Regions from separate parts of the Exiguobacterium sp. SH1S21 genome, predicted to be linked through region 1. Evidence: riboswitches for the same ligand, from Rfam matches in the RefSeq annotation. Region 1 holds a riboswitch; each other region holds the start of a gene.

Region 1 (4,922 bases):
TATCGTCCGCCTCGTTCCGATCAAGGATTTGAAGACGATGATTTATTCCGCAAAAATCCTTCAAGAGCGCCATCGGCTGTTTAAACTGACAATCATGGGTCCGCTTGATGAGGACGAAGAGTACGCCGAAGAATGTCGTCTACTGATTGAGCAGAGCGGGCTGACCGACTATGTCGAACTCGTCGGGAAAGTGAACGTACAAGACTGGTTGCCGAAATTTGATTTGTTGTTGCTGACGAGCATATCGGAAGGGCAGCCGCTCGCCATTTTAGAAGGGATGGCGGCTGGCATCCCTTGGGTGGCGACCGATGTCGGGGCTTGTTCGGAACTACTTTACGGACGCGCTGATGATCCGTTCGGTCCGGCCGGCTTCATCGTTCCTCCGGTCCATCCGGAAGCCATCGCTGACAAAGTCGAATGGATGATGGATTATCCGCGCGAACGGATGCGCTTCGGTAAAAACGGCCGCGAGCGTGTCCGTCAGTATTATCGATTGCAACAGTTCGTCGACCGCTATAAAGCCATCTATGAAGCGAGGAGGGAACAGTATGGCGGGCATCGGGTTTAAGTTACAAAAGCTGTTTCAAGAAGACTATTACTCTTCAAGACTGAAGGCGTACACGTTTTCCGGTCTCGTCACATCGGGCCCTTGGCTGATCGTCATCCTCGTTGTCGGTACGATTCAATGGTTGGCGTTTCAGATGCCGATGTTGTCACTCGAGGAACGGACACTGTTTATGCTATCCGTGTCTTACGCGTTCATTTTCTCGCAAATTCTATTTAGTTTTCAGCAGCTCGTCGTCACGCGATACGTGGCTGATTTATTTTATGAAAAGAAAGCCCATGAGATCTTTCCTGTCTTCACCGGCATGTTAAAAGTGACGATTCTCGCTGCCGTCGTCATGTATAGCGTGTTTTGGCTGATTTCACCGCTCAGTTTCGCCTATAAGCTCGTCCTGTTCGTCTTATTCATGACCATCAACGTCATCTGGGTCATGTTCCTGTTCTTGAGCGCCGCCAAATTTTATCAAGCGGTCGCTTACAGCTTCTTGCTAGGCGGGGTTATTTCAGTCGCGAGCGTCTATTTGATCAGTCGTCTCATGGTCAACCCATCGAGCCTCGAGCTTCTGTTTGGCTTTACTGTTGGGATGGTCGTGACGCTGTTCGGGCTATTCTTCGCGATGCTCCGAACGTTTCCACTTAGGTATGCGACGCGAGAGTTTTCATACTTCCGGTACTTTGATAAGTATCCGGACTTGTTTGCGATTGGTGTGTTATACGTGCTTGGAATCTGGGTGACCAACTTCATCATTTGGTTTGGTGAAGGGCGCATGGTGATTGCCGATTCGTTCGTGTTCAATCCGTATTATGACACGGCTGTGTTCTGGTCGTACTTGACGATCATCCCGACCCAGCTCTTGTTCGTCGTCGCTGTCGAGACAAGGTTTTACGAGCGCTATCGAACGTTTTACGGCTTGATCAATTATGGCGGGGCGTTACACCAAATTGAGAAGGCGAAGCAGACGATGACGACGGTGTTGAAAAATGAATTGATCCGACTTGGGCGAAGTCAAGGTGTCGTCACCTTGTTCGCGATCCTGATGGCGGGTGTGTTCGTCGGTTGGATCGGTGTCCCGGAAGAAGTCGGTCAAATTTTCCGGATGACGACGCTCGCCGCGTTCGCGAACGCGATGATTCTCGTACTGACGCTGCTCTTGCTTTATTTTGAGGACCGGCGTGGTGCGTTGTTCGTCAACCTATCGTTCTTCACATTGAACGCCTTGTTCACGTTGTCGTTACTATCGCGCGGGATCGATTGGTATGGGGTCGGCTTTGCAATCAGCACGATCATCACGTTCTTTATCGCAGGACTGCGCTTGATTTATTTTATGGGGAAGGTCGATTATTACGTGTTCGCGGCCTCGAACCGTCGTAAGCTCGGGACGGAACGGTTCTCGCATTTTGGGAGCGCTCTCAACCGTCGCTTCTCGCGTTAAAGGGTTTGCATTTTTCAAAAAGATTGATATGATGTGGTCGAAGATGACCGAATTTCATAATGTTTGCCACTAGGGGAGTCGCTTGACGCGGCTGAGATGGACAAGGTCCAGACCCTTTGAACCTGATCTAGTTCACGCTAGCGGAGGGAAGTGGGCGAAACGTCCTTTCTCACACTCTTTGTGTATGGCCGACGCCGCTTCCGTTATGGGAGGCGGCGTCTTTTTTCATACAAAGGAGGAGAATACGATGACATTTACCGCACACATCCGCCAAGAGGCCGACGCCTTGTTTGAGGCGAGTTTCCACCATCCGTTCGTCCGCGCGCTCGGAGACGGGACGCTCGACGAGGCGAAGTTTCGGCATTACGTGATGCAAGACTCGTACTACTTGAATCAATTTTCGAAAGTACAGGCGAAGGGCGCTACACTTGCCCCGACGATGGAGCTGGCGAGCCGATTTTTGACGCACGCCCTCCACACGATCGAGGCGGAGCACGAGTTGCATCGGGAATTTTTTACGATGCTCGCGGTTAGTGACATGGAGTGGGCGACGTTCGAACCAGCTCCGACGGCTTATGCATACGCGCTCCATATGCAACAAGCCGGCCCGACGCTCGGAGACGTGCTCGCGGCGATTCTTCCATGCTACTGGGTGTATTACGAGATCGGGGAGCGCTTGAAGGACGCAGAACCAGACCATCCGATTTACTCTGTTTGGATTGCGACGTACGGTTCGGAATGGTTCCGTGAACTTGTCGAAGAGCAGATCGAGCGACTTGATGAATTGGCGGGACAAGCGACGGAGTCAGAACGGATTCGCTATCAGCAACTGTTTTTGAAAAGTTGCTACTATGAGCTCGCGTTTTGGGAGATGGCCTGGACACTCGAATCGTGGGAACTGCCGCTTGAGGTGGGACAATGAGGCCGGATCTATGGGAAGCCGTCCGGTTGAAGCGACCGCTCGTCCATAACATTACGAACACCGTCGTCGCTAACTTCTCGGCCAACGGGTTGCTCGCCGTCGGGGCTTCCCCGGTCATGGCCGATGCGATCGAAGAAGTGGCAGACATGGCGACCGTGAGCGATGCCCTCGTCTTAAACATCGGGACGCTTGACGCTATGACCGAGGCGACGATGATACGTGCCGGACAAGCCGCGAATCAGTCGGATCGTCCTGTCGTCCTAGACCCGGTCGGTGTCGGGGCGACATCGTTCCGCCGCGACGTCGTCGAACGGATTTTGCAAGACGTACGCGTCACGGTCATCCGTGGGAACGCCGGGGAAGTCGCCACGCTTGTCGATGCCGGTTGGACGACGAAAGGGGTCGACGCCGGAAGCGGCACACATCATCCGCAACAACTCGCCGAACGAGCAGCGAACCGATATAGCTGTGTTGTCGCGATTACCGGGGCGACAGATTTCGTGAGCGATGGGACGGTCACGCTAGAAATTTTGGGCGGGCATCCGCTCATGACAGAGACGACAGGCACTGGCTGTCTACTCAGTGCGGTCGTCGGTGCGTTCCTTGCTGTTGAACCGGACGTGATGACGGCAACCTCGACCGCGCTCACCGGATATGCACGATGCGGCGAGTTGGCGAGTGAAGCAGCGACGGGTCCGGGGGATTTCCCGATCCACTTTCTCAACGCGCTCGCTACCATGACGTCAACTGACCTGCCGAGCGACCGAATCGAGGTGTTCGCGCGATGAGGCCTCAAGTCTTGACCATCGCCGGCTCGGACTCTGGCGGGGGCGCCGGAATCCAAGCCGATTTGAAAACGTTTCAAGAATTAGGCGTATTTGGCACGAGTGTCGTGACCGCGGTGACGGCTCAAAACACGCGTGGCGTGCACGGTGTCGAAGCCGTCTCCGCCGACCTCGTCGCACGCCAGCTCGATGCAGTCGGATCAGACTTTATCATCTCGGCGTGCAAGACCGGGATGCTGTTCAATCGTGAGTTGATTGATGTCGTAGCTGACGCGCTCGAGCAGCATCGTTTTCAAAATGTCGTCGTCGATCCGGTCATGATCGCTAAAGGCGGTGCGACCTTGCTTGAACGGGACGCCGTCACCGCGCTACGGACGAGGCTGTTACCGATGGCGACGGTCGTCACGCCAAATATCCCTGAAGCTGAAGTGTTGACCGGCTTGACGATTTGTACGTTCACTGATCGTATGAAAGCAGCTGAGCGCTTGTTGTCTTACGGGGCAGACGTCGTCATGTTGAAAGGCGGTCATTTGGATGGTCCTCTCGCCGAAGACCTAGTCATGACGAAAACCGATACGTTTCGAATGGTGACGCCACGGTTGCTGACGAAAGATACGCACGGGACCGGTTGCACGTTTTCGGCTGCGCTAACAGCGGAGCTCGCGAACGGGTATACCGTTATGGAAGCCGCGCAGAAGGCGAAACAGTTCATCCATAGTGCCATCGCCCACGGATTAAAGATCGGCAACGGGCATGGACCGACAAATCATTGGGCGTATAACAAGCACCCGAAAGAGGTGGTTTCCATTGAATTCATCGCCTATCGTTGAGCGGTTAAAGCTCTACTTCATCTGCGGCACGGCGGATACGTTTGATCTCGTTCAGACGGTCGAAACGGCGTTTCAATGTGGTGTGACATGTTTTCAATTTCGCGAAAAAGGTAAAGAGCCACTGTATGGGGATAAAAAAGAAGCGATGGCACGAGCGTTGCATACACTTTGTCGACAGTACCGTGTCCCGTTCATCGTTAACGATGACGTCGAATTGGCAATCAAACTCGATGCAGATGGGGTCCACGTCGGACAAGAAGATGTAGCAGCCGAAGTCGTTCGTCGGCGAATCGGTTCAAACAAGTGGCTCGGTGTCTCGGTCCACTCGATCGAGCAAGCCGCAACGGCTTCGAGATACGCCGACTATGTCGGAATTGGACCGGTTCAT
Region 2 (4,922 bases), on a different contig from region 1:
TCGCCGCTTCAATCGCTTTGACGATGTCTTCCGTCGACGGGTTCATCGTCTGCCCGCCTTCGATGACATGTGCGGCACCGAGCGAACGGAACAGTTCACTGACACCTTCACCCATGGCGACGGTGACGATCGCGTAAGGTACTTTCGCTTTGACGGCAGTCGCTTGAACGCCGTGCTGGTTGGCACCGTGCTCTTCTTCAAGAATCGTCGAATGCTGTTGACGCATGTTCTCGATCTTGACCGCGACAAGCTCACCAAAACGTTGTCCTTTCGTGATGACGTCGCCCGGCGTCTCGACGTGAACGTGGACTTTGAGCAACTCTTCGTCGGCGACGACAAGGAGCGAGTCTCCGAGTTCAGACAGCTCGTTACGGAACACGTCCTCATCGAACGGAGTCTGTTTCAACTTTTCGTCTTGGAAACGGACCATGATCTCCGTGCAATATCCAAATTCGATATCTTCCGTCGACATGAAACCTTGCGCAGCATGGTGTTCTGCCTCAACGAGGGCATCCATGACCGGTGCGTGCGGCTTCTCGAGCTCTTTCCCTTCAAGGCTCGCGAGGAACCCTTCATAGATGACGAGGAGACCTTGACCGCCTGAGTCGACGACACCGACTTCTTTTAAGACCGGCAACAAATCAGGTGTCCGCTCGAGCGAAGCTTTCGCTTCCGTGATCACTTGCTCCATGAACTCATTGAAATCGCTCGTCGACTCAGAGGCACGGAGCGCTTCGTCGGCCGCTTCACGAGCAACCGTCAAAATCGTTCCTTCAACCGGTTTCATAACCGCCTTGTATGCCGTGTCAACGCCACGTTTGAGTGCCTCGGCAAAGTCGAGTGTCGACAATTCTGTCTTTCCTTCGATCGATTTACCGAAACCACGGAATAATTGGCTCAAAATAACACCCGAATTCCCACGGGCCCCCATAAGTAGGCCGCGGGCAAACTTCGATGACACGTCAGCGATGTTCGCTGTGTCGAGTGCGGCCACTTCCTTCGCACCTGAAGTCATCGTCAAATTCATGTTCGTTCCCGTGTCGCCGTCTGGGACCGGGAAGACGTTAAGCGAATCCACGTAATCTGCATTTTGGCTCAAGTTGGCTGCACCGTTTGCGACCATTTGCGCAAACACCAATCCATCTAAACGTTTTAACCCCACACCAAATCCTCCTTCGTTCTCGTCAGTCATTCGTCAGACGAACGCCTTGTACGAATATATTTACCGACGAAACGTTTAATCCTAAAGTTTCACCGAGCGTGTATTTTACACGACTTTGCACGTTGTACGCGACTTCCGACACTTTCGTCCCGTAGCTCACGATGATGTGCATATCGATATGTACGTCTTCTCCATCTTGACGTACGACAACGCCACGCGCATAGTTCTCACGTTTGAGCAGTTCTGCGATCCCGTCTTTCAGTTGAGCTTGTGACGCCATTCCTACGACGCCGAAACATTCCATCGCCGCACCGCCCGCGAGTGTCGCGACCACGTCGTTCGTGATATCAATATTGCCATATGTTGTCTTCATTTCAATTGCCATATGGAGTAGCCTCCTTTATTCGGAATGATTCCTACAGTATATTCTACAATAAGTACCTAGTTATTAAAAGGACATGCCCCTAAACTCGGTCAATTGTAACCGCAACCCTCATTCATTATTAAAATCCTCATCCGTAATGTCAAGTTTTTTTCTTGTCATCCGGTTATTTTCTAGTTGCATCGTGAAAAAACCCATGCTAATATAAACGAGTGTCTATTAGGACGAACCCACATAAAAAAGGAGGGGAAACGCATGGCACGTAAATGCTACGTAACAGGTAAGTCACCTAAGTCAGGTAACAACCGTTCGCACGCACTCAACAAGACAAAACGTACTTGGGGTGTAAACGTACAAAAAGTTCGCATTCTCGTTGACGGTAAACCTAAACGAGTTTGGGTTTCAGCTCGCGCTCTTAAATCAGGTCTCGTTGAACGCGTATAATTACCATACACGAACGAAATAAATCCCAGCGGCATGCGCCGATGGGATTTTTTTTGTTTATTTCTTTATATACATAATCAAGACGTTGCCGCTATGAACGAGCAAGTCCGCCTCTTCCGCCGACCACTCGTTTGAGATCGTCAGCGCCTCATGGCTGACGACGTCATGGTTCTCGAGCGGGTACTTGACGCCACGAATCGAGACCGAGGCCCGTTTCCAAGGTACGAGCGACAAGTAATGGTCAGGACGACGCGGGAGACGATAGTCCCCTTTTCCGACGAGACGGACTTCTTGCCCGTCTGCGAACAACCGCATCTCGGGGTACGCTTCGAGCAGACCGACGTTGCTGAGCGTCATATCGAGCCTGCCCCCGAGTGCACCGTATACGTCGATCACGTCCGCCCCTTTCCCTCGTGCCGCCTCGAGAGCGATCTCAAGGTCGGTCACGTCTTTTTCAGACGGATAACGGACAGCTTCCTCCGGCACGGTGCCTGTGAACGAATCAAAGTCACCGACGAGCAGGTCCGGCTTCATTCCACGGTCGAGCAGCGTATGATAGCCGCCGTCGACGCCGATGACGTAATCGGCGTTCCGAGGAAGCTCAGGGACCGCTTCCGGGCTCGCAGCCACAATCAAGACGCGCATTATCTGATGTCCCGTGTCGCGAGCGTCGCGAAACGCGGCGCCGACGTGAACAAGAGCACGATCACGACCGCCGAGACGAGGAACGACGGCAACATATACGTCAAGTTATAGCCTAGCGAGTACAAGACGACCGGTCCTTCCGCATACTCGGCGAAGAAGACGATGCCAGAAACGACGTGCGCAACGTAGCGGAGCGCCGAGCCGATCAACGCCCCGAGAATCAAATAGAACGTGAGCGTTTTCTTGGCGCCGTCTTTTGCCGACTGTTTGACTTGCCCGGCGAAGATGCCGGCGACTCCGACGAGGCCGTAGGCGACCGTGTAGTCGAGTAAAAATTGGACCGGTGTGAAGATATAGGCCCCAAATAACAGTTGTAGCGTCCCGACGAGCGCGCCTGTCGCGAGTCCGCCTCTCAATCCATGCCGATACGCCATCACGAGAATCGGCAGCATCGCCAAGCTGACTGCTCCGCCTTGCGGCAACCGATATGGGATGAGCATGTCAAAGATCAGTCCGAGCGAGGCGAACAGCGAGATTTCAATGAGCGCCTGTAGTTTTAAACGTTGTTTCATCTTATTCCCTCCTTGATATGAGTGAACGACAAAAAGCAGCATGACGTAAACGCCATGCTGCTATCGTGTAGCAACGTGCATTTTCGCCACATCCCTACGTCCGTGTGAACGGAACAGGTTCAAAGGGTTAGCTCATGCCTCTCAGCCACAGATGTGACACCCCTTGCGACAATATTTGTTGTTCTACAGACAATTATACACGAGACGCGTTGCGAATGCTATCGATTGCGTCTTTATAGCTCGGTTCGTTATAGATGGCTGAACCGGCAACGAGGACGTCGGCACCTGCGTCGATACAAAGTTTTGCCGTCGCAGGATTTACCCCGCCATCGATCTCGATCTCGAAGTCGAGACGACGCGCTTGGCGCATCTCGCTGAGCGCCGCAATCTTCGGGACGACCGCTTCGATGAACGCTTGGCCGCCAAAGCCAGGGTTCACGGTCATGAGCAATACCATATCGACATCACCGAGCACGTGCTCGATTGATGACAACGGCGTATGTGGGTTCAAGACGACACCACACTTGGCGCCGGCTCCTTTGATTTGTTGCAATACGCGATGCAAATGGTTTGTCGCCTCGACATGGACCGTGACGATATCGGCGCCTGCTTGAACGAAGTCCTCGACGAACCGTTCCGGTTGGTCGATCATCAAATGGACGTCTAATACCATGTCCGACTTGTCACGCAAACTTTTGAGTACCGGCAGTCCAATCGAGATGTTCGGCACGAACTGACCGTCCATGACGTCAAAATGAATGTAATCGGCCCCTGCTTCTTGGACCGCTTTGACCTCTGCCTCAAGGTTGGCAAAATCGGCCGACAGGATCGATGGTGCGATTTTAATCATGTTAGTACCTCCGTTGTCTATCTTTTAATTCCTCCATAAACGTAACATAGTTCGCATAGCGGGTGGAAGCGATTTCTCCGGCCTCGACCGCCGCTTTGACGGCACAACCTGGCTCGTTCAAATGGGCGCAACCACGGAATTTACAGTCATCGTGCCGCAAGACGAATTCAGGGAAACACCAACGCATCTCCTCGACTTCAAGTTCTTCCGGGAACTCAAGACTCGAGAATCCAGGTGTATCGGCGACGAACCCGTCCGCGAGTGTGATGAGCGTGACGTGACGCGTCGTATGCTTCCCGCGGCCAAGCGCTTTCGAAATTTTACCAGTCGCGAGTTCGAGCTCCGGTGCGACCGCGTTCAGCAACGAACTCTTCCCGACGCCGGTCTGTCCGGCGAACACGCTCGTCTTGTCTTTGAACGCGCTGCGGATGAGCTCGATTCCAGCTCCGTCTTCGGTCGACGTCTCAATGACTTGATAGCCGATCGAACGGTATAGCGCTGCCGCCGCACTAATTTTTTCTTTTTCAGTTTCTAGCAACAAGTCCATCTTCGTCAACACGATGATTGGGTGAACTTGCTTCGATTCGATCAAAATGAGAAAGCGGTCAAGCAAATGAAACGAGAACGCCGGCTCTTTCACGGAAAAGAGCAGAAACGCCTGATCGATGTTGGCGATCGGCGGACGGACGAGATGGTTCGACCGCTCATCGACAGCCATGATGTAGCCGGTCCCGTCCCCTTGGTCTTGAATATCGACGTCGTCCCCGACGACGGGCGAAATGTTTCGGTTCCGGAAGTTTCCCCGGGCGCGACATCTGATTTCAACTTTCGTTTCGGTCATGACATCATAAAATCCACCTTGCAAGC
Region 3 (4,922 bases), on a different contig from region 1:
TCGCCCGGGCGCCTCATGCACCATTCCACACTGTACAAGACGTTATTCGCCGAGCACGAGGCGAGCATGTATTGTATCGGTACGACGTCAAAAGGCGAACCGCAACAAATTCGCATGGCCAATGAAAATACGGTACTCGAAGCGTTCAATAACGAATCGATCAAACCGAAATTTAAGATCTTGAAAGAGACAAAACAGGACGACTCGAAATGAGTCGTCCTGTTTTTTATCGCACGCCGATCCATACACTTACTCCGAACAGCGTGAACAAGAGTGACGCCAACAGAAAATCGTTTCGCGTGACCGGAATCACCTCGTACGTGGAACGATGTTCACCCGTAAATCCCCGAGCCTCCATCGAGAACGCGATCCGCTCGGCTTGACGGATAGCGCCGGCAAGAAGCGGGATTAGGAGTTTCGGGATGTGCCGCACGTGATCGATCCGGGTGTCGAGGCGCACCCCACGTAAGGCATGCGTTTCATAGAGCTGCATCAGTTCGATCTTTAAAATCGGGAAAAAGCGAAAGCCGACGAAGACGCTATAGGCGATGTTCGGAGACAATCTCGCCTGCTGCATCAGACTGTAGACGAACCGCTTCGGGTCCGTCGTCAGCGTGAACAGAAGCGACAGGACCGTAAAGGCGAGGACCCGAAGCGAAAGTGTCGCCGCCAACAACACGTTCTCCTCGGTGACATCATTGCCGAAGAGCGAGAACACGACTTGCCCGCTCGCCTCTCTGCCGAAGACGAGCGTCGTCCAAAGCGTCCCGAGCGCGGTCAGTAAAAATGGGATCATGAACAGTCCCCATCGCTTCCAGCTCACGTCGGAAAAGATGAATTGGAGGGCGAGTGTGCCGAAGAAGACGACGAGCGGAGTCCACGGGTTGTACATGAAGGCGAGACCGAACATGAGACACGTCACGGTCAAGAACTTGATTGTCGGGTTCATCTCGTGAAACGTCATCAAAGCGCCTCCGTCAACAGTCCGTGGGCCCGCAATAAGTCCGAGTCGTCCCAAATCGACGCATCGTACGGCCCACTCAAGTTCCCGTCACTCATCAAATAATACGTGCTCGCGGCACGGGCGAAACTGAGATCGTGCGTTACGAACAAGACCGTCTGCCCCGCACGGACTCGTTCAGCTATCAATGCATGGAGCGCTCGAAGTGATGCCTCGTCTTAACCGGCCGTCGGTTCATCAAACGCGAGCAGTTGTTTACCCGACAGAAGCATCACCCCGATGGCGAGTCTCCGTTTTTGACCGTGACTGAGTGAGAGTGGATGGGCGCCACGCAGACGTTCAAGCCCGAGGCGTGCCAACATGTCCTCGATTGAACGGTTATGTCCATACGCTAGTTCCCGCGACACGTCACTCGTCACAAACAAATGTGCCGGGGATTGCGGGACGAGCCCGACTTCACGGTGATGCCGCGCCAGGCTTTTTAGCCACGTCGATTTGCCGCTGCCGTTCCGACCAAGGATGGCGATCACATCCCCGGGGGCCACTGCGATTTTGCTCGCTACAAGTTGGAACTTTTTGTGATTCACTTTCGGTATCTGAAATAATATGTTTGTGCCCCGTGTCGTTTCAATCGGCGTAAATGTATAATCCGGTTGAACGACGAACGATCCATCGCCTGCGATCCTTCCGTTCACGAGTTCCAAGTGCCGGTCAAAGAAGTCGCCCCACATGTACGGACGATGCTCGATGACGACGATATTGACGTTCCGTGCGGACTTGTCGAGCCAGCGAACGAACCGACGTGCCGTCGCCGGGTCGAGGTGTGAGAGCGGTTCGTCGAGTAAGAGCCATTCCGGACGTCCGATCAAGGCACAGGCGACGGCGATTTGCTGCTTCTCGCCCCCTGATAAATCATGGATGGTGCGGTGGCGATAATCGGACAAATGTAACTCGTACAAAATCGCTGAGACACGGCCCATCATTTCGCTTCGGACGACCGAAAAGTTTTCGAGCGTGAAAATCAGCTCTTCCTCTACCGTCTGCATGACGAACTGGCTGTCCGGGTCTTGAAACACCGTCCCGACGCGGCGATTCACCTCGCCAGGCCGATACGTGGCATAGGACCGACCGAATAGATGCAATCGCCCCGTCACAATCCCATCACAGTTGTCCGGGTAGAGCCGATTGAACAAGGCGAACAAAGTCGACTTCCCCGACCCGCTCGCCCCGGTGATGAGCGTCCTGCCGTCCGTAAGACGAAGTGTGATATCTGTCAATACGTCGCGTCCTTCCCCCGGGAAACGAAACGCCAGACGCTCGGTCTCAACCATGTGCCTTCCTCTGCCGGGTGACGGCATATCCTTCTAGCGCACCCGTTCGAAGCAACAAGTCGCTCAAAATCTTCCCGCCGATCCCTGCGATGAGCATCCCGCTCGTCGCCCGTAGTGCGAACATCAAAGCCACGTACGTCGGACTGAGCGCGCTGAGACCTCCCATGACGTACGTATATGCGAAACTCGTCATTGCCGCACCGAATCCGGCGAGCATGAGCACCCACAAGTCATACCGCTTATACCCGGTTAGTGCGAACGCCGCTTCGGCGCCGAGTCCTTGAATGATGCCGACGAGGATGATGCGCGGACCGATCGCATTGCCGATCATCATCTCGATCGACGCCGCGAGCACTTCCGACAAAAAGGCGGCGCCTGGCTTTCGAATGATGTAGGCGGTAATAATCGAGACGATGAACCAAATCCCAAAAATCCATTCATAGGCGATCGGTCCAATGAGACCGGCCCAAAGGTTCCCGACATGGACGAACGCCAAATAGACGACGGCAAAGACGACCGATAAAATCGACAGCAATACGATTTCTTTCAACTTCCATGAGTTAAGCATCAACGCGTCCCTCGTGCGACGGACTGTTCACACTGAACGTGACCGTCATGACGACGTGGCTCGTCTTCTCGCGGACGCGGTTGAACGTCGCCTCATAAAACGCGAACACCGGCTCGATATCTCCGTGGATCCCTGAGGCATAATGCATCGTGTCATTGAAGACGCCCCGTGCTTTCGCGAAATCGACCTCTTCATAGATAATGTCCATGTAATCATCATCACCGAGCGGGTAGAGTGCGAACTGTGAAGAGACGTATTGGGCAGCCGCTCGCCCGTTCACCGGCTCACTCGATACGTCGAGCAGATTGTCCCCGGCCGTGTCGCCCGGACATCCGGCCGAGAACGTCCCGCTCATCGACACATGCGCCCCTGTTCTCGTGGCGTGTGACAAGACTGCTTTCGCGACGTCAAACACGTGCTCGGCCCGACCGCGAATCACGGTCGATACATCGTCCGTGTGCCTCCAGACGTTGCTTAAATCAGTCTCTTTGAGTGCTCCTTTGATGACCGGTATGAACTCTGACGTCATCGGGCTTAGCGTAAAGCGGAACCCGACGATCGGGCTCGTTCCACATTGTTGATTCATGATGATTCCCCCCTTATTTGGTTACACAAAAAAGCCGCATCCATGAGAATGCGGCCACTTATCCAATCATCAATCCATCAGAAAAAGTGCCACACTTCCTCACGCCAGTATTACCTGGATCGAGTTATAAGGGATTGGAGCCATGCTCACATCTCAGCCGAAGCACCCCTAGTGTAGTCCAATGTATGCGGTTGTTCATGCAAGCAAAAGTATAGCCGTTCGATTCTGAATTGTAAACGGTTAAATCATGAAAACGTCGCGATTCCGTTTCCTGGAAGCGTATCCCGTAACGTTGTCCAGTCTGACGCCATCTCTTCGTCTGACAGTAGACAGGCGTCAAGTTCAAGCTCGACGCGCACTCGGTCCATTCGGTGACCGATCAAGACGAGCTCCGTCTGGCGGTCGCCGTACGGCTCGATGTAATCGGCCTCAAGCTCTGGTTCGGCGGCGAACATCTGCTTTCGTTCCGCGTCAGGAAGCGTCGCGAGCCAACGGCCCGCATGTTCGAGCGTCGACGCGTACCCCGCTTGGGAGAACAAGCACGCGATGTCGTTCCGTGAGGCGATCCATAAAAAACCTTTCGCCCGGACGACTTCTTCCGGGAACTGTTCGATCCACGCATGTAAACGCTCCGGGTGGAACGGACGGCGGCGGCGATAGACGAACGAACTGATGCCGTACTCTTCGGTTTCAGGGGTATGGTCGTCTGTCTCGAGCTCTTGGATCCATCCGGCGGCGTGCATCGCCTGGTCAAAATCGAACAAGTTCACGTCTAATAGGTCGGACAACAACACGTTCCCGTATGTGCTTGTCAAAAGTTGCGCCGCCGGGTTTAACGCGCGTAACAGACTTTCGATCTCGTGCAGTTCCGGTTCCGTGACCCGGTCTGCCTTGTTGAGGACGATGATGTCGGCAAATTCGACTTGATCGACGAGCAAGTCGACGACTTCCCGGACATCACCCGTGTCGACAGCCTGTTTCCGTTCATGCAGTGATTCGCCCGAGTTGAAGTCTTTTAAAAATCGATACGCGTCGACGACCGTCACCATCGCGTCAACATACACACGGCTCGTCAAGTCGATACCCAAGGCGTCATCCGCATATGTAAACGTCTGCGCGACCGGGATCGGCTCCGAGATACCAGACGACTCGATGATGATGCCGTCGAGCTGTCGGTCGTTCGCAATCTCGCTGACCGCTTCGAGTAAATCTTCTCGCAACGTGCAGCAGATGCAGCCGTTAGACAGCTCCACCAACTTCTCGTCCGTCCGTGAAAAACCTGCCCCGTCAATCAATCGCTCATCGATGTTCAGCTCGCTCATGTCGTTGACGATGACGGCATATTTTTTACCATCCCGATTGTTCAACATATGATTGAGCAACGTCGTCTTGCCACTTCCTAAATATCCGGACAAGACTGTGATCGGAATTCGTTTCATGATGTATACCACCTTTAAATCGTAATCATTACTTTTT

The links. Region 1 has a riboswitch for thiamine pyrophosphate ahead of tenA (thiaminase II). Riboswitches for the same ligand answer to the same signal wherever they lie in the genome.
Region 2: it holds a riboswitch for thiamine pyrophosphate, as region 1 does, so the genes downstream of both, thiT (energy-coupled thiamine transporter ThiT) here and tenA (thiaminase II) in region 1, are expected to answer to the same signal.
Region 3: it holds a riboswitch for thiamine pyrophosphate, as region 1 does, so the genes downstream of both, EVJ24_RS08040 (YkoF family thiamine/hydroxymethylpyrimidine-binding protein) here and tenA (thiaminase II) in region 1, are expected to answer to the same signal.

The regions. Positions count from the first base shown of each region.
Region 1 is NZ_SJUY01000001.1:616,414-621,335, reverse strand. Features, by position in the region: gene pelF (GT4 family glycosyltransferase PelF) at 1-568, shown strand, start outside; gene pelG (exopolysaccharide Pel transporter PelG) at 549-1,997, shown strand; TPP riboswitch at 2,059-2,163, shown strand; gene tenA (thiaminase II) at 2,245-2,919, shown strand; gene thiM (hydroxyethylthiazole kinase) at 2,916-3,707, shown strand; gene thiD (bifunctional hydroxymethylpyrimidine kinase/phosphomethylpyrimidine kinase) at 3,704-4,534, shown strand; gene thiE (thiamine phosphate synthase) at 4,512-4,922, shown strand, end outside.
Region 2 is NZ_SJUY01000003.1:175,046-179,967, forward strand. Features, by position in the region: gene EVJ24_RS06180 (DAK2 domain-containing protein) at 1-1,162, opposite strand, end outside; gene EVJ24_RS06185 (Asp23/Gls24 family envelope stress response protein) at 1,185-1,547, opposite strand; gene rpmB (50S ribosomal protein L28) at 1,800-1,988, shown strand; gene EVJ24_RS06195 (thiamine diphosphokinase) at 2,046-2,633, opposite strand; gene thiT (energy-coupled thiamine transporter ThiT) at 2,633-3,205, opposite strand; TPP riboswitch at 3,280-3,379, opposite strand; gene rpe (ribulose-phosphate 3-epimerase) at 3,399-4,055, opposite strand; gene rsgA (ribosome small subunit-dependent GTPase A) at 4,057-4,922, opposite strand, start outside.
Region 3 is NZ_SJUY01000004.1:231,560-236,481, forward strand. Features, by position in the region: gene EVJ24_RS08015 (DUF1643 domain-containing protein) at 1-213, shown strand, start outside; gene EVJ24_RS08020 (energy-coupling factor transporter transmembrane component T family protein) at 227-964, opposite strand; gene EVJ24_RS08025 (hypothetical protein) at 964-1,149, opposite strand; gene EVJ24_RS08030 (ATP-binding cassette domain-containing protein) at 1,180-2,292, opposite strand; gene EVJ24_RS08035 (ECF transporter S component) at 2,285-2,860, opposite strand; gene EVJ24_RS08040 (YkoF family thiamine/hydroxymethylpyrimidine-binding protein) at 2,853-3,446, opposite strand; TPP riboswitch at 3,526-3,626, opposite strand; gene EVJ24_RS08045 (GTP-binding protein) at 3,692-4,885, opposite strand.